Linked DNA regions of Variovorax paradoxus B4. The protein of the gene in region 1 interacts with the protein of each later gene in a pairwise test. Links are inferred from orthologs where the notes say so. Each region holds a gene or a part of one and is shown in the gene's direction. Other genes may lie near its edges.

Region 1 (8,859 bases):
GCGTGCCCGCGCGCAATTTCGCGGTAGCCTGGGACAGCGTGCCCGAGGCCGTCTGGGCCCGCACGCAGTTGGTGTTCGTCTGCTCGCCGGGAAACCCGACGGGTGCGGTGATGTCGCTGGACGAATGGAAAAGGCTCTTCGATCTGTCGGACCGCCACGGCTTCGTGATTGCCGCCGACGAGTGCTACAGCGAAATCTATTTCCGCGACGAGCCTCCGCTCAGCGGACTCGAAGCCTCGGTGAAGCTCGGGCGGCCCGACTTCCGGAACCTGATTGCGCTGACCTCGCTGTCCAAGCGCAGCAACGTGCCCGGCCTGCGCAGCGGCTTCGTGGCAGGCGACGCGGCCATCATCAAGAAGTTCCTGCTCTATCGCACCTATCACGGCAGCGCCATGAGCGGCGCCGTGGCCGCGGCCAGCATCGCGGCCTGGGGCGACGAGTCCCATGTGGTGGACAACCGCGCCCAGTACCGTGCCAAGTTCGCGGCCGTCACGCCGCTGCTCGAACCCGTGCTCGACGTGCGCTTGCCCGACGCCAGCTTCTATCTCTGGGCCGGCATTCCCGAAGTGTGGGCTGGCGACGACGAAGCCTTCGCCCGCGCGCTCTACGCTCAATACAATGTAACGGTTCTGCCGGGGAGCTATCTGGCGCGCGACACGGCTCACAGCGCCAACCCCGGCCGGGGCCGCATCCGCATGGCCCTGGTGGCCGAAACGGCCGAATGCGTGGAAGCCGCCGAGCGCATCGTCCGCTTCGTGCAATCCAGCCCTCAAGGCCGGGGCTGAACGCTGCTTTCCTGGCTCCCATTTTTTACCCGAGACTTTCTCCATGACCCAGCAACTGCAACAAATCATCGACGCCGCGTGGGAAGACCGCGCCAACATCTCGCCCTCCGCCGCTTCCGCCGAAGTGCGCGATGCCGTCGAGCACGTGATTTCCGAGCTCAACAACGGCAAGCTGCGCGTGGCCACGCGCGAAAGTGTCGGCCAGTGGACCGTGCACCAGTGGATCAAGAAGGCCGTGCTGCTGTCGTTCCGCCTGAAGGACAACGAGCAGATGCAGGCCGGCTCGCTCGGCTTCTACGACAAGGTGCCCACCAAGTTCTCGCACCTGTCGGCCGGAGAACTGAAGGAATCGGGCGTTCGCATCGTGCCGCCGGCCGTGGCCCGCCGCGGCAGCTATATCGCCAAGGGTGCCATCCTGATGCCTTCGTACGTGAACATCGGCGCCTACGTGGGCGAAGGCACCATGGTCGACACCTGGGCCACCGTGGGTTCGTGCGCGCAGATCGGTGCCAACGTGCACCTGTCGGGCGGCGTCGGCATCGGCGGCGTGCTCGAGCCGCTGCAGGCCGGCCCCACCATCATCGAAGACAACTGCTTCATCGGCGCGCGCTCCGAAGTGGTCGAGGGCGTGGTGATCGAAGAAAACTCGGTGCTGTCGATGGGCGTGTTCATCGGCCAGAGCACGCCGATCTATGACCGCACCACCGATACGATCATCTATGGCCGCGTGCCCGCAGGCTCGGTCGTCGTCGCCGGCAGCCTGCCCAAGCCCGGCGGCAAGTACAACACGTACGCAGCCATCATCATGAAGAAGGTCGACGCCAAGACGCGTTCGACCACGTCGCTGAACGACCTGCTGCGCGACTGATTGGCCCTGCTTCCTTCCCCTTAGAAAACAACAGCACCCGAGGAGAGAGACCGATGAACATGATGGAGCGAATCCTTCGTCTGATGGCCGAGCGCAAGGCCTCCGACATCTACCTCTCGGCGCACTCCCCGGTGCTGATCCGCATCAACGGCACCTGCGTGCCGATCAATGCCCAGGTGCTGCCGGCCGCCGCGCCGCTCGCGCTGCTGGCCGAAGTGGTGCCCGAAGCCCGCATCCAGGAACTGGAGAACAAGGGCGAACTCAACATGGCCGTGATGCTCGAGGGCGCCGGCAACTACCGCATCAGCGCCATGCGCCAGCGCGGCAGCTATGCGGTGGTGGTGCGGCACATCGCCTCGACCATTCCCAGCTTCGCCGACCTGAACCTGCCCGACATCCTCAAGACGCTGATCATGGAGAAGCGCGGCCTGATCCTGATGGTGGGCGCAACCGGCGCGGGCAAGACCACCACCCTGGCCTCGATGCTCGACTACCGCAACGAGCACGCCACGGGCCACATCCTCACGGTGGAAGAACCCATCGAGTTCACCTACACCAACAAGAAGTCGCTGGTGAACCAGCGCGACGTAGGCAGCGACACCGAATCGCTGCAGGTCGCGCTCAAGAACGCGCTGCGCCAGGCGCCCGACGTGATCCAGATCGGCGAAATCCGCGACCGCGACACCATGACCGCGGCCATCGCCTATGCGCAGTCGGGCCACCTGTGCGTGGCCACGCTGCATGCCAACAACAGCTACCGCGCGCTCAACCGCATCCTGAGCTTCTTCCCGGTCGAGGTGCGCCCCACGCTGCTGGGCGACCTGGGCTCGGCCCTGCGCGCCATCGTGTCGCAGCGGCTGCTGCGCACGCCGTCGGGCGGCCGCGTGCCGGCGCTCGAGGTCATGCTCAACACGGCCCTGGTGGCCGAGTTGATCGAAAAGGGCGATTTCTCCGCCGTCAAGGAAGCCATGGAGCAGTCGATGGCCGAAGGCTCCCAGACCTTCGAGGAAGACATTGCCCGCCTCATCACCGAAGAGCGCGTGACGCGCGAGGAAGGCCTGGCCCAGGCCGACTCGCCCACCAACCTGATGTGGCGCCTGCAGAACCGCGCCGCCCCCAAGCAGAAGACCGAAGACCGCAGTCTGATGGACCAGGTCGACGAACCTACCTTTACCGACATCACGCTCGACGTGAAGTTCTGAACACAGCCCTCCCCCGGCTTTTCCCCCGATGTCCCGAACGCTCCAGCTCGCCGAACAACTCATCTCGCGCCCCTCGGTCACCCCCGACGATGCGGGCTGCCAACAGATCCTCGGCGAACGGCTGGCGCAACTGGGCTTCACACTCGAGACCATCGAGAGCGGGCCGGCCGACTTCCGCGTGATCAACCTGTGGGCGGTACGCCGCCCGGCCAGTGCCACGGCAACGAAGACGCTGGTGTTCGCCGGCCACACCGACGTGGTGCCCACGGGACCGGTCGAACAGTGGACCAGCCACCCGTTCACGCCAACGCACCGCAACGGCAAGCTGTACGGCCGCGGCGCGTGCGACATGAAGACATCGATCGCGGCCTTCGTTGTCTCCATCGAGGAATTCCTGAAGGCCACGCCCGATCCGCAACTCACGCTCGCGCTGCTGCTCACCAGCGACGAAGAAGGCCCGGGCGTCGATGGCACGGTCATCGTCTGCAACGCGCTGGCCGCGCGCGGCGAGACCATCGACTATTGCATCGTCGGCGAGCCCACTGCCGTCCAGCGCTGCGGCGACATGATCAAGAACGGCCGCCGCGGCACCATGAGCGGCAAGCTCACCGTCAATGGCGTGCAGGGCCACATCGCCTACCCGCACCTCGCGAAGAACCCGGTGCACGCCGTGGCGCCCGCACTGGCGGAGCTGGTGGCCATCAACGCCGCGGGCGGCTGGGATGCAGGCAATGCGTACTTCCAGCCCACCAGCTGGCAGATCAGCAACTTCCATTCGGGCACTGGCGCGAGCAACGTGATTCCGGGCAGCGCGGTCATCGACTTCAACTTCCGCTTCTCGACCGAATCGACGCCCGAGTCGCTGCAAAAGCGCGTGCATGCGGTGCTCGACGCGCATGGTGTCGACTACTCGCTGGGCTGGACCATCGGCGGCCTGCCCTTTCTCACGACGCCGGGCGAACTCGTTACCGCCGTGCAAGCCGCAATCGCCGACGAAACCGGCATTGCCACCGAGCTGTCGACCAGCGGCGGCACCAGCGACGCGCGCTTCATCGCCAAGATCTGCAAGCAGGTGGTCGAGCTCGGGCCGGTCAACGCCAGCATCCACAAGATCGACGAACACATCGACGTGGCCGAGATCGAGACGCTGAAGAACATCTACAAGCGCACGCTGGAGCGCCTCGAAGCGTCGCTTGCTGAATGAACACAGTCATCGAGCTGATCGAAGCCGGCGCCAAGCGACTGGAAGAAGCCGGGGTTGCCTTCGGCCACGGCACGGCCAACGCCTTCGACGAGGCCGCCTGGCTGGTGCTGTGGCGCCTGAAGCTGCCGCTGGATGACATCGATGCCGTCGCCGACACGGCCGTCTCGCCGGCCGACGCCGGCAAGGTTGCCGCGCTGCTCGATGAGCGCATCGCCACGCGCAAGCCCGCCGCCTATCTCACCAAGGAGGCGTGGCTGCAGGGCGTGCCCTTCTATGTGGACGAGCGCACCATCGTGCCGCGCAGCTTCATCGCGGAGCTGATCGCCGACGGCAGCATCGACTACTGGCTGGGCGAACACACGCAGCGTGTGCTCGACCTGTGCACGGGCAACGGCAGCCTGGCAGTGCTCGCGGCCATGACCTATCCGGACATCACGGTCGATGCCGCCGACCTGTCAACCGAGGCGCTCGAGGTGGCCGCCATCAACATCACCCGGCACCAGCTCGATGCGCGCATCAGGCTGGTCGAATCCGACGGCCTCGCCAACCTGCCCGGCCCGTATGACCTGGTGCTGTGCAACCCGCCCTACGTGAACAGCGCGAGCATGGCCGCCCTGCCCGCCGAATACCGCGCCGAGCCCGAACTGGCGCTGGCCGGCGGTGCCGACGGCATGGACTTCGTTCGCCAGTTGTTCGCCGACGCGCCTTCCCGCATGAGCGAAGAGGCCGTGCTGGTGCTGGAAATCGGCAACGAGCGCGCGTACTTCGAGGCGGCCTTTCCGCAGCTCGAAGTCGTGTGGCTGGAAACCTCCGCAGGCGAGGACCAGGTCCTGCTCGTGACCCGAACCGCGCTGCTGGCCAGTGCCGGCGTGCGTTAGCTGCGCTCGCCCCCTCCCCGCGCCACTTTCTCGCAGCCACGGCTGCAGCCCTCCTTTCACCGGGTGGTGTCCCCATTTGCCCCTTCGCGCCAGGCCGCCACGGGCCGGGCGGGATAATCGCCCCTACGGTTCCTATTTCATGATTACTCTCAAAAACGTCATTCTTCGCCGCAGCGCCAAGGTCCTGCTCGACGGCGCCACCGTCACCATCAACCCCGGTGAAAAGGTCGGCCTCGTGGGGCGCAACGGCGCCGGCAAGTCGACCCTGTTCGCGCTCTTCAACGGCTCGCTGCACGAAGACGGCGGCGACTTCTACGTGCCCAAGCAATGGCGCATGGCACAGGTCGCGCAGGACATGCCCGAAACCGAGGAGTCGGCCACCGACTTCGTGGTGGGCGGCGATACCCGCCTGGCCGAGCTGCGCACCACGCTGGCAACCATCGAGGCCGCCTACGAAGCCAATCCCGACGACGCCGACATCGGCATGGAACTGGCCCACGCCTACACCGACCTGGCCGACGCCGGCGAGCACGATGCCGTGCCGCGCGCGCAGGCCCTGATCCTGGGTCTGGGTTTCAAGTCGCACGAGCTCGACGGCCCCGTCAACAGCTTCTCGGGCGGCTGGCGCATGCGCCTGCAGCTGGCCCGCGCGCTGATGTGCCCGAGCGACCTGCTGCTGCTCGACGAACCCACCAACCACCTGGATCTGGACGCGCTGGTGTGGCTCGAAGCCTGGCTGCAGAAGTACGCCGGGACCATGATCGTCATCAGCCACGACCGCGAGTTTCTCGACGCCGTAACCGACGTCACCCTGCACATCGCCAACGCCCAGCTCACGCGCTACGGCGGCAACTACAGCAAGTTCGAGGAAATGCGCGCCCTGCAGATGGAGCAGCAGCAGGTGGCCTTCTCCAAGCAGCAGGACAAGATCGCCCACCTCCAGAAGTTCATCGACCGCTTCAAGGCCAAGGCCAGCAAGGCCAAGCAGGCGCAAAGCCGCGTGAAGGCACTGGAGCGCATGGAGAAGGTCGCGCCGCTGCTGGCCGAGGCCGACTTCACCTTCGAATTCAAGGAGCCCGGCAACATCCCCAACCCGATGCTCTCGATCAGCAACGCCAGCTTCGGTTACGAGATCGAAGGCGAAGAGCCCAAGACCATCCTGCGCGGCGTCAGCCGCTCGGTGCTGGCGGGCCAGCGCATCGGCATCCTGGGCGCCAACGGCCAGGGCAAGTCGACGCTGGTGAAGACCATCGCGCGCGAAATGGGCGCACTGGCCGGCCAGGTCACCGAGGGCAAGGGCCTCAACATCGGCTACTTCGCACAGCAGGAACTCGACGTGCTGCGCCCGCAGGACAACCCGCTCGAGCACATGGTGCGCATGGCACGCGAGCTGGGCAGCGCCGTCAAGGAAAGCACCGGCGAACAGGCCTTGCGCGGCTTCCTCGGCAGCTTCAACTTCAGCGGCGACATGGTGAAGCAGCCCGTCGGCACGATGAGCGGCGGCGAGAAGGCGCGCCTGGTGCTTGCGATGATGGTGTGGCAGCGACCCAACCTGCTGCTGCTGGACGAGCCCACCAACCACCTGGACCTCGCCACGCGCGAGGCCCTGGCCGTGGCCCTCAACGAATTCGAAGGCACGCTGATGCTGGTGAGCCACGACCGCGCGCTGCTGCGCTCGGTGTGCGACGAGTTCTGGCTCGTGGGCCGCGGCGTGGTCACCGATTTCGATGGCGACCTCGACGACTACCAGCGCTACCTGCTCGACGAAGCCAAGCGGCTGCGCGAAGAAGCCAAGGTGGCCGTGCGCGAAGCCGCCAATACGGCCGTCCCCGTGGCCGCCGCGCCAGCGCCTGCCGCCAACGAACCTGCGGCCGCAAACAAGAACCCGCAGCAGCGCAAGCAGGACGCCCAGGACCGCCAGCAACGCAGCGACCAGGCCAAGCCGATCAAGCGCGAGATCGCGCAGATCGATGAACGACTGGCCGCGGCCAGCGCCGAACGCACCGCGCTCGAGGCGCGCCTGGCACAGCCCCTGCCGCCGGCCGAAATTGCCGAAGCGGGCAAGCGGCTGAAAGCCCTCAACGACGAAATCGGTCGGCTCGAAGAGCGCTGGCTGGCCCTGTCGGGCCAGCTCGAGACGCTGGCGGCCTGACCCACCCTGCATAGGAGACTGCCTGCATGCCGTCCGCCATCGAGCTGGCCCGGGGTGACGAAAAGCTGATCACTGCGATCCACCGCAGCCGCCGCCTGATCGGCCGCAAGGCCTTGATGGCCGCGGCCGCCAGCGCCGTTCCCTTGCCCGGTATCGACTGGGCGGCCGATGCGGCCCTGCTCTCGCGCCTGGTGCCGCAGATCAGCGCCGAGTTCGGCCTTTCGGTCACCCAGGTCGAAAAGCTTGCGCCGCATCAGCGCGAACGCATCCAGAAGGCTGCCACGACGGTTGGCGCGTTGCTGGTTGGCAGGCTCGTCACGCGCGAGCTGTTGATCAAGCTCGCGCGGCATGCCGGCGTGAAGCTCACAGCCAAGCAGGCCGCCAAGTACGTGCCGATTGCCGGGCAGATCGTTTCCGCCGCGCTCGGCTACGCCGCCTTGCGCGCCCTCGGCGAGCAGCACATCAAGGATTGCGTGCGCGTGAGCGCGACGCTCTCTCTACCGCCTCCCGGACCGCACGCCCCCGCCTGAACGCGCAGTCGTCGAACAGCGCGGTCCCGATCCACGCCGCGGCAACCAGGCCCGCAATCGCCAAGCCCGCCAGGCCGTCGTCCTGCGAGCAAAGTCCATGGAAAAGAGCCGCGACGGCCAGCAGCGCCAACAGCGCGCGGTCGAGCCACAGGCCCTGCGGCAGCGGCCTTTGCACGGATCAGCCCAATAGGCGAATTCGGTCGAAGCGGCATCACGCCGCGCGCGCGTCCGGGCGCCGTCCTGCCGACTCGGGACGGCGCCCAATGACGGCTTCGCCCTTCGAATTGCTTGTGCGTCGGCCTCACGGCCTTCGGCGCCAGCACCAATTGCGTGGTTTCATGGCAAATACTCCCTTTCAACTATTCTGGAGTCCAAAGTGAATATTCGCCTGCGCTTAAATCGGCGCCCATGGAGACTATTGCAGCGCGCGCATTGGCAGCGCGCAAATACGCCAGGATGACTCAGAAGCAAGCCGAGGCGGCTTCAGGCGTCAAGCAATCCAACATCTCGAAGATAGAACGCGGCGACACCGGCCGATCGATGGCCCTGCTCGCACTGGCACGCGCCTACCGCGTCGATCCCAACTGGCTCGACACCGGCGACGGCCCCGCGCCCTGGGACGTGCCCCAGCCGCGCACGGCGCGCGACAACGCCAACGAAGCTCCGGGCACCTACAGGGTCACGCGCACGCCGCCGTCGGGCCCGTCCTTCCGTCCCGGCACGCCCGGCACCGTTCCCCTCATCGCATGGGCGCAAGTTGCTTCGTGGAATGGCGCCGCGCAAGGAACGATCCAGGCCGAGCGGTGGCTTCCCTGCGTTGCGCATCACAGCCCCGGCAATACCTACGCGCTGCGCGTGCGTGGCGACAGCATGACCGCGCCGAGCGGCCACCTGAAGAGCTATCCCGCGGAGTCGATCATCTTCGTCGACACGCAGCGAACAACGCCCGAGGACGGCGAACGCATCATTGCCAGGCTCGATGCGGGCAACGAGGTCACCTTCAAGGTCTTCAAGCAGGAAGACGGCCGCCGCTGGCTGCTGCCGCTGAATCCAAAACACGAACCGATCCGGACAGCATTCACGGTGCTCGGCACCATCGTGGGGAAATGGGAAGACGAGGACTGAGACTGAGCGTCGTCCATCAGGCGCGAGTGCGATCGCGAGTGCTTCAGGTCAGGTTGCGTGCAGGTTCAGGGAACATAGTGAAGGCTCTCCTGTGGCCTGCAATCCTCTGATCCTC
Region 2 (9,386 bases), 500 kb from region 1 along the record:
CTCGACGCGGCGGCCGTCGACGAACACGGTCGGCCGACAGCGGCGCAGCGACTCGCGATAGTCGGCGCCGGACATGAGGGAGGCGCTGGGGGGCGGGGCGTTCATCGTGCGTGTCTCCTGGAGTTCCGGTCTGAATTTAAACACTGTTCAATTTTTTGATCAATGGTTAAAAAAAAGGAGCAGCGATCGATCGAAGGCTATAGTCCCGCCCATGCAAGCCAAGCTTCACCGCCGCCAGGCGCTCACAGACGCCCGCCGCGCGCTCGTGCTCGACGCCGCCCGCGCGGTCTTTCTGGAGGCTGGCATCGAGGGCGCGAGCATTCGCGAAATTGCCCGCAAGGCCGGGTACACGCCGGGCGCGATCTATTCGTACTTCGAGAGCAAGGAGGCGATCTACGCGGCCTTGCTCGGCGAGTCGATCCAGCGCTTGCAGGCGGCCGTGGCCGATGCCTCTGCGTCAGGGGATCGCCCCGGCCAGACGCTCGCCGCCAGGGCCCAGGCGTGGTTCGACTTCTACGCCGCGAACCCGCGCGAGCTCGACCTGGGCTTCTATCTGGTGCAGGGCATGCGTCCGCGCGGCCTGACCAGCGAGCTCGACCACGAACTGAACGACCACCTCTATCAGGCCTTGCGCCCGTGCGAAGAGGCGCTGCTGGCGATGGGGCTCGATGCAGACAGTGCCTTGCGAGAAAATACTTCGCTGTTCGCGCACGGCGTCGGCCTGCTGCTGATGCAGCACACCGGGCGCATCCGCATGTTCAGGCAGTCGGCCGATGCGCTGTTCAAGAACTACGTGGCGCAGCTCGTGCAGCGCGTCGATGGCGGCCCGCGCCCAGCCGGTCTTTTCAGTGGTACGGTTCAGCCCAATTCAACCGATACCTGAAAGAAACTGTTCATGCTGCTCGATGCCTCGCTCTCCCAACTCGTTCTGGTCGACTACCAGGCGCGGCTGATGCCGGCGATCTTCGAGGGCGAGGCGGTCGCGCAGAACGCGGTGCGGCTCGGCAAGATGGCCCGGTTGTTCCAGGTGCCGGTGTGGGGCACCGAGCACAACCCCTCCAAGCTGGGCGAGAACCTGCCCGACATCCGCGCGCTGTGCCAGCGCACCCTGTCGAAGATGCACTTCAGCGGCGTGGAAGAAGGCCTGGGCGAATGGCTGCGCGTGCCGGCGAAGGCGCCGCAGGGCAATGCCCGCAGCCTGCCCAAGCATCTGCAGAAGCCTGCGGCGGGAGCCGAAGAGCGCAATTCCATCGTGATCGCCGGCTGCGAAGCCCACGTCTGTCTGCTGCAGACCGCGCTCGACCTGCTGGAAGACGAATTCGAGGTCTGGGTCGTCACGGATGCCTGCAGCTCGCGCACCGAGCGCAACCGCGATGCCGCCTTCGACCGGCTGGCCGGCGCCGGGGCCGAACTCGTGACGACGGAGATGGTCGGCTTCGAATGGCTGCGCACGGCGGAACACCCCGCCTTTGACGAGCTGCTCGCGCTGATTCGATAGCCGGAATCGGCGGCGCATGACAGGGCTCGGCCCGATTGTTCCGGCCGTCAGCTTGCTGCAAGATCAGTCTCCATAATTATGAATTCAGTTTTGGCGATGCCGCCAGGGCCGGACGAATAAGGAGACATGTCCAGATGAGCCGCTACGAAGAGTTCTATCGCCAGTCCGTGGATGCGCCCGAGGCCTTCTGGGCCGAGCAGGCGAAGCTGATCGACTGGCAGACCCCCGCAGAGCAGATCCTCGACGCCAGCCAGCCGCCGTTTGCGCGCTGGTTCGTCGGCGGCACCACCAACCTGTGCCACAACGCGGTCGACCGGCACCTGGCCACGCGCGGCGACCAGCCCGCGCTGATCTTCGTTTCCACCGAAACCGGCGCCGAGAAGATCTACAGCTTCAAGGAACTGCACGCCGAGGTGCAGCGCACCGCCGCCAGCCTGATGGAACTGGGCGTGGGGAACGGCGACCGCGTGCTCATCTATATGCCGATGATTCCCGAAGCCGCCTTCGCGATGCTGGCCTGCGCACGCATCGGCGCCATCCACTGCGTGGTGTTCGGCGGATTCGCGAGCGGCTCGCTGGCCACGCGCATCGAGGACGCCGAGCCCAAGGTGGTCGTGAGCGCCGATGCCGGCTCGCGCGGCGGCAAGGTCATTGCGTACAAGCCGCTGCTCGACGAGGCGATCCGGCTGTCGAAGCACAAGCCGGCCGCGGTGCTGCTCACCGACCGCGGCCTGGCGCCCATGGACCTGACGGCCGGCCGCGACCATGTGGCGAGCGAACTTCGACGCAAGCACCTCGACGCCGAGGTGCCCTGCGCCTGGCTGGCCTCGACCGACATCAGCTACACCATCTACACCAGCGGCACCACCGGCAAGCCCAAGGGCGTGCAGCGCGACGTGGGCGGCTATGCCGTGGCGCTGGCCGCGAGCATGAAGCACATCTTCGACGGCCGGCCTGGCGAAACCTACTTCTCGACCAGCGACATCGGCTGGGTGGTGGGCCACAGCTACATCGTCTACGGTCCGCTGATCGCCGGCATGGCCACCCTCATGTACGAGGGCCTGCCCACCCAGGGCATCGACCGGCAGCCCGACGGCGGCATCTGGTGGCGCCTGGTCGAGAAATACAAGGTGACGGTGATGTTCAGCGCGCCCACCGCCGTGCGCGTGCTCAAGAAGCAGGACCCGGCGCTGCTCAAGAAATACGACCTGTCGAGCCTGCGCGCGCTGTTCCTGGCCGGCGAGCCGCTCGACGAGCCCACCGCGCGCTGGATCAGCGAAGGCCTGGGCGTGCCCATCATCGACAACTACTGGCAGACGGAGTCGGGCTGGCCGATGATCACCATTGCCAACGGGGTCGAGGCCAAGCCCAGCAAGTTCGGCAGCCCCGGTGTTCCGATGTACGGCTACCGGATCAAGATCCTGCACGAATCGACCGGCGAGGAATTGACCGCCCCCAATGAAAAGGGCGTGGTCGTGGTCGAAGGGCCCACCCCGCCCGGCTTCATGCAGACCGTGTGGAAGGACGATGCGCGCTTCGTCAACACCTACTGGAAGAGCGTGCCGGGCAAGATGGTCTATTCGACCTTCGACTGGGGCATCCGCGACGAAGACGGTTATTTCTACATCCTCGGGCGCACCGACGACGTGATCAACGTGGCCGGCCACCGCCTCGGCACCCGGGAGATCGAAGAGAGCATCTCGGGCCACGCCAACGTGGCGGAGGTGGCGGTGGTCGGTGTGGCCGATGCGCTCAAGGGCCAGGTGGCGATGGCTTTCGTGGTGCCGAAGGACGGCATCGCCGTGACCGATGCCGACGCGGCGCTGAAGCTCGAAGGCGAGATCATGAAAGTGGTGGCCGACCAGCTCGGCGCGCTGGCACGGCCCGCCCGGGTGCGCTTCGTCTCGGGCCTGCCCAAGACCCGCAGCGGCAAGCTGCTGCGGCGCGCCATCCAGGCCGTGTGCGAGCAGCGCGATCCGGGCGACCTGACCACCATCGACGACCCCGCCACCCTGCAGCAGATCAGGCAGCTGGTTTCTTCCGCCTGAGTGAGCGAAACCGGCCTTGCGAAGCCGCGTCCAGCCGTCATATGTTTGACGTGGCACAATGCGAAGGTACTCAGGCCCTTCCCCAGCCACAGTCGCATCCGCCAATCGGTTCAGCCGTGTCGCGGAAGGTTTCTTAACCAGCTAGTGCTTCCTTCAGGGAAGCGAAGGTCAGCGGATCATGAGCGATTCCTCCAAGCCCACGGCGTATGCCGCGTATCAGGGCAACACGTACCTCTTCGGCGGCAATGCGCCCTATGTCGAAGAGATGTACGAAAACTACCTCTCCAATCCCGGAAGCGTGCCTGACAACTGGCGTTCGTACTTCGACGCCCTGCAGAACGTGCCCGCGGTCGATGGCTCCAACACCCGGGACGTCCCGCACCAGCCGGTGATCAACGCCTTTGCCGAACGCGCGAAGCAGGGCACCACCAAGGTCGTGCAGGCCAGCGGCGCGGATTCCGAGCTCGGCCGCAAGCGCACCGCCGTCCAGCAGCTGATTGCCGCCTACCGCAACGTCGGCGCCCGCTGGGCCGACCTGGACCCCCTCAAGCGCGCCGAGCGCCCGGCCATTCCGGAACTCGAGCCCTCGTTCTACGGCTTCACCGACGCCGACCTCGAGACGGTGTTCAACACCAGCAACACCTTCTTCGGCAGGGAGGCCATGTCGCTGCGCGACCTGCTCAATGCCTTGCGCGAAACGTACTGCGGCACGATGGGTGCCGAGTACATGTACACCACCGACCAGAACCACAAGCGCTGGTGGCAGCAGAAGCTCGAAAGCGCCCGCACCAACCCGCAGCTCAACGCGGACCAGAAGAAGCACGTGCTGAACCGCCTGACCGCGGCCGAAGGCCTCGAACGCTTCCTGCACACCAAGTACGTCGGCCAGAAGCGCTTCTCGCTCGAAGGCGGCGAGAGCTTCATCGTCTCGATGGACGAGCTGATCAACCAGGCCGGCATCAAGGGCGTGCAGGAAATCGTGATCGGCATGGCCCACCGCGGCCGCCTCAACGTGCTGGTCAACTCGCTCGGCAAGATGCCGGCCGACCTGTTCGCCGAGTTCGACCACACCGCACCCGAAGACCTGCCCAGCGGCGACGTCAAGTACCACCAGGGCTTCAGCTCGGACGTGACCACGCCCGGCGGCCCGGTGCACCTGAGCCTGGCGTTCAATCCCTCGCACCTCGAGATCGTGAACCCCGTGGTCGAAGGCTCGGTGCGCGCCCGCATGGACCGCCGCGCCGACCCGCAGGGCAAGCAGGTGCTGCCCGTGCTGGTGCACGGCGACGCCGCCTTCGCGGGCCAGGGCGTCGTGATGGAAACGCTGGCACTGGCCGAAACCCGTGGCTACTTCACGGGCGGCACGGTGCACATCGTCATCAACAACCAGATCGGCTTCACCACCAGCGACCCGCGCGACAGCCGCTCGACGCTGTACTGCTCGGACATCGTCAAGATGATCGAGGCGCCGGTGCTGCACGTGAACGGCGACGATCCCGAGGCCGTGGTGCTCGCCACCCAGCTCGCCCTTGAATTCCGCATGGAGTTCCAGAAGGACGTGGTGGTCGACATCATCTGCTTCCGCAAGCTCGGCCACAACGAGCAGGACACTCCCTCGCTCACGCAGCCGCTCATGTACAAGAAGATCGCCCAGCACCCCGGCACGCGCAAGCTGTACGCCGACAAGCTGGCGACGCAGGGCCTGGGCGACACGCTCGGCGACGACATGGTCAAGGCCCAGCGCGCCGCCTTCGACGAAGGCCGCAACACGGTCGACCCGGTGCTCACGAACTTCAAGAGCAAGTACGCCGTCGACTGGAATCCGTACCTCAACAAGAAGTGGACCGACGCCGGCGACACCGCCATTCCGTCCAGCGAGTGGAAGCGCCTGGCCGAGAAGATCACCACGGTGCCGGCCGGCTTCACGGTGCACCCGCTCGTGAAGAAGGTGCTGGACGACCGTGCCGCCATGGGCCGCGGCGACGTGAACGTCGACTGGGGCATGGGCGAGCACATGGCCTTTGCCTCGCTGGTGGCCAGCGGCTACCCGGTGCGCCTGTCGGGCGAAGACAGCGGCCGCGGCACGTTCACGCACCGCCACGCCGTGCTGCACGACCAGAACCGCGAGAAGTTCGACGAAGGCACCTACACGCCGCTGCAGAACGTGGCCGAGAACCAGGCACCGTTCGTCGTGATCGACTCGATCCTGTCGGAAGAGGCCGTGCTCGCGTTCGAATACGGCTACGCCTCGAACGACCCGAACACGCTGGTGATCTGGGAAGCCCAGTTCGGCGACTTCGTGAACGGCGCGCAAGTGGTGATCGACCAGTTCATCGCCTCGGGCGAAGTGAAGTGGGGCCGCGTCAACGGCCTGACCATGATGCTGCCGCACGGCTACGAAGGCCAGGGCCCCGAGCACAGCTCGGCGCGCCTGGAGCGCTTCATGCAGCTGAGCGCCGACACCAACATGCAGGTGGTGCAGCCCACCACGGCCAGCCAGATCTTCCACGTGCTGCGCCGCCAGATGGTGCGCAACCTGCGCAAGCCGCTGATCATCATGACGCCGAAGTCGCTGCTGCGTAACAAGGACGCGACCTCGCCGCTGTCCGAGTTCACCAAGGGTGGCTTCCAGACGGTCATTCCGGACAGCAAGGGCCTGAAGGCCGAGAAGGTCAAGCGCCTGATCGCCTGCTCGGGCAAGGTCTACTACGACCTGGCCAAGAAGCGCGAAGAAAAGGGCGACGACGACGTGGCAATCATCCGCGTCGAGCAGCTCTATCCGTTCCCGCACAAGGCTTTCGCCACCGAGCTCAAGAAGTACCCGAACCTCGCCGATGTGGTGTGGTGCCAGGACGAGCCGCAGAACCAGGGCGCCTGGTTCTTCGTGCAGCACTACATCCACGAGAACATGCAGGACGGCCAGAAGCTCGGCTACTCCGGCCGTGCCGCTTCGGCATCGCCCGCAGTCGGCTACTCGCACCTGCACCAGGAACAGCAGAAGGCGCTCGTCGATGGCGCATTTGGCAAGCTCAAGGGCTTCGTGCTGACCAAGTAAAACAAGCCTCTTTTCACACGAACACCTCAAGAAAAATCCGGAGCTCTCTCCAAATGTCTATCGTAGAAGTCAAAGTCCCCCAGCTTTCCGAATCCGTGGCCGAAGCCACCATGCTCACCTGGAAGAAGAAAGCCGGCGAAGCCGTCGCCGTCGATGAAATCCTGATCGAGATCGAGACCGACAAGGTCGTGCTCGAAGTGCCCGCGCCCTCGGCTGGCGTGCTGGCCGAAATCGTGCAGCCCGATGGCGCCACCGTGGTGGCCGACCAGCTGATCGCGAAGATCGACACCGAAGGCAAGGCAAGTGCCGCAGCGCCTGCAACAGCACCCGCTGCCGCGCCGGCCCCGGCAGCAGCGGCTGCCGCCGCCACCGGCGGCGCGAAGTCGGACGTCGCCATGCCCGCCGCCGCCAAGCTGCTGGCCGACAACAACCTGAAGACCAGCGACGTCGCCGGCACCGGCAAGGACGGCCGCGTCACCAAGGGCGACGTGCTCGGCGCAGTCGCTTCGGGCGCCAAGCCCGCGGCCGCCGTGGCCGCACCGGCCGCCAAGCCCGCTCTGCCACAGGTCGCCGCACCCGCCAGCGCGCCTGATCTGGGCGAACGCCCCGAGCAGCGCGTGCCGATGAGCCGCCTGCGCGCCCGCATCGCCGAGCGCCTGCTGCAGTCGCAATCGACCAACGCCATCCTGACGACCTTCAATGAAGTCAACATGGCGCCCGTCATGGAACTGCGCAAGCGCTTCCAGGACAGCTTCACCAAGGAACACGGCGTGAAGCTCGGCTTCATGAGCTTCTTCGTGAAGGCCGCGGTGCATGCGCTCAAGAAGTACCCGGTGATCAACGCCTCGGTCGACGGCAACGACATCCTGTACCACGGCTACTTCGACATCGGCATTGCCGTCGGTTCGCCGCGCGGCCTGGTGGTGCCCATTCTGCGCAACGCCGACCAGATGAGCTTTGCCGACATCGAGAAGAAGATCGCCGAATACGGCAAGAAGGCGCAGGACGGCAAGCTCGGCATCGAAGAGATGACCGGCGGCACCTTCTCCATCTCGAACGGCGGCACCTTCGGCTCGATGCTCTCGACCCCGATCATCAACCCGCCGCAGTCGGCCATCCTGGGCGTGCACGCCACCAAGGACCGCGCCGTGGTCGAGAACGGCCAGATCGTCATCCGCCCGATGAACTACCTCGCCATGAGCTACGACCACCGCATCATCGACGGCCGCGAAGCCGTGCTGGGCCTGGTCGCCATGAAGGAAGCGCTGGAAGATCCGTCGCGCCTGCTGTTCGACATCTGAGGAGAAAGAATCAGATGGCAAACAAACAATTCGACGTCATCGTCATCGGCGGCGGCCCTGGCGGCTACATCGCCGCGATCCGCGCGGCGCAGCTCGGCTTCAACGTGGCCTGCATCGACGAGTGGAAGAACGCCAAGGGCGGCCCCGCACCGGGCGGCACCTGCACCAACGTCGGCTGCATTCCGTCGAAGGCGCTGCTGCAATCGTCGGAGCACTTCGACCAGGCCGGCCACCACTTTGCCGAGCACGGCATCAAGGTCGAAGGCCTGGGCCTGGATCTCGACAAGATGCTGGCCCGCAAGGACCAGGTCGTGAAGCAGAACAACGACGGCATCCTGTACCTGTTCAAGAAGAACAAGATCACCTTCTTCCATGGCCGCGGCTCGTTCGTGAAGGCGGGCGAAGCCGGCTACGAGATCAAGGTGGCGGGCGCTGCCGAAGAGTCGATCGACGGCAAGCACATCATCGTGGCCACGGGCTCCAACGCCCGCGCGTTGCCGGGTGCGCCGTTCGACGAGGAGAACATCCTCTCGAACGACGGCGCGCTGCGCATCGGCGCGGTGCCGAAGAGGCTGGGCCTGATCGGCTCGGGCGTCATCGGCCTTGAAATGGGTTCGGTGTGGCGCCGCCTCGGCGCCGAAGTCACGGTGCTCGAAGCGCTGCCGACCTTCCTCGGCGCGGTCGACGAGCAGATCGCCAAGGAAGCCAAGAAGGCCTTCGACAAGCAGAAGCTCAAGATCGAGCTCGGCGTCAAGGTCGGCGAGATCAAGTCGTCCAAGAAGGGCGTGAGCGTGGCCTGGACCAATGCCAAGGGCGAAGCCCAGACGCTGGAAGTCGACAAGCTGATCGTCTCGATCGGCCGCGTGCCCAACACCATCGGCCTGAACGCCGAGGCCGTGGGCCTGAAGCTCGACGAGCGCGGCGCCATCGCCGTGGACGACGACTGCAAGACCAGCCTGCCCAACGTCTGGGCCATCGGCGACGTGGTGCGCGGCCCGATGCTCGCGCACAAGGCCGAGGAAGAGGGCGTTGCCGTGGCGGAGCGCATTGCGGGCCAGCACGGCCACGTCAACTTCAACACCGTGCCGTGGGTGATCTACACCAACCCCGAGATCGCGTGGGTCGGCCAGACCGAGCAGCAGCTCAAGGCCGCGGGCCGTGCCTACAAGGCCGGCACCTTCCCGTTCCTCGCGAACGGCCGCGCACGCGCGCTGGGCGACACGACCGGCATGGTCAAGTTCCTGGCCGACGCGGCCACCGACGAGATCCTCGGCGTGCACATCGTGGGCCCGCAGGCCAGCGAGCTGATCTCCGAAGCCGTGGTGGCGATGGAGTTCAAGGCCAGCGCCGAAGACATCGCGCGCATCTGCCATGCGCACCCGTCGCTGTCGGAAGCCACGAAGGAAGCGGCACTTGCCGTGGACAAGCGCACGCTGAACTTCTGATCCATTGACCAGCGTCAAACAGGCCTATGAGGCGGAACT

Evidence for each region.
Region 2: the proteins of abc-f (region 1) and VAPA_RS11575 interact in binary tests that used the Escherichia coli proteins (3 or more experiments, as listed by UniProt). The link is inferred for Variovorax paradoxus B4 from one-to-one orthologs.

What each region holds. Positions count from the first base shown.
Region 1 is NC_022247.1:3,008,488-3,017,346, forward strand. What follows is about bases 4,695-7,582. They hold abc-f (ribosomal protection-like ABC-F family protein), read left to right. Parts: upstream 4,695-5,076; coding sequence 5,077-7,089; downstream 7,090-7,582. Other genes in these bases: prmB (50S ribosomal protein L3 N(5)-glutamine methyltransferase), read left to right, coding at 4,695-4,937; VAPA_RS14010 (hypothetical protein), read left to right, coding at 7,116-7,582. In the rest of the region: dapC (succinyldiaminopimelate transaminase), read left to right, coding at 1-785; dapD (2,3,4,5-tetrahydropyridine-2,6-dicarboxylate N-succinyltransferase), read left to right, coding at 829-1,653; VAPA_RS13990 (PilT/PilU family type 4a pilus ATPase), read left to right, coding at 1,707-2,855; dapE (succinyl-diaminopimelate desuccinylase), read left to right, coding at 2,884-4,059; more of prmB, read left to right, coding at 4,056-4,694; more of VAPA_RS14010, read left to right, coding at 7,583-7,619; VAPA_RS14015 (helix-turn-helix domain-containing protein), read left to right, coding at 8,028-8,744. UniProt on the Escherichia coli protein: Genetic data indicate it may be involved in ribosome assembly or function.
Region 2 is NC_022247.1:2,505,943-2,515,328, forward strand. The notes cover bases 3,387-6,801. They hold VAPA_RS11575 (2-oxoglutarate dehydrogenase E1 component), read left to right. Parts: upstream 3,387-3,724; coding sequence 3,725-6,601; downstream 6,602-6,801. Other genes in these bases: VAPA_RS11570 (propionate--CoA ligase), read left to right, coding at 3,387-3,546; odhB (2-oxoglutarate dehydrogenase complex dihydrolipoyllysine-residue succinyltransferase), read left to right, coding at 6,655-6,801. In the rest of the region: VAPA_RS11555 (4-hydroxyphenylacetate 3-hydroxylase family protein), read right to left, coding at 1-105; VAPA_RS11560 (TetR/AcrR family transcriptional regulator), read left to right, coding at 212-883; VAPA_RS11565 (isochorismatase family protein), read left to right, coding at 896-1,498; more of VAPA_RS11570, read left to right, coding at 1,615-3,386; more of odhB, read left to right, coding at 6,802-7,902; lpdA (dihydrolipoyl dehydrogenase), read left to right, coding at 7,917-9,347; cell division protein ZapE, read left to right, coding at 9,352-9,386. UniProt on the Escherichia coli protein: E1 component of the 2-oxoglutarate dehydrogenase (OGDH) complex which catalyzes the decarboxylation of 2-oxoglutarate, the first step in the conversion of 2-oxoglutarate to succinyl-CoA and CO(2).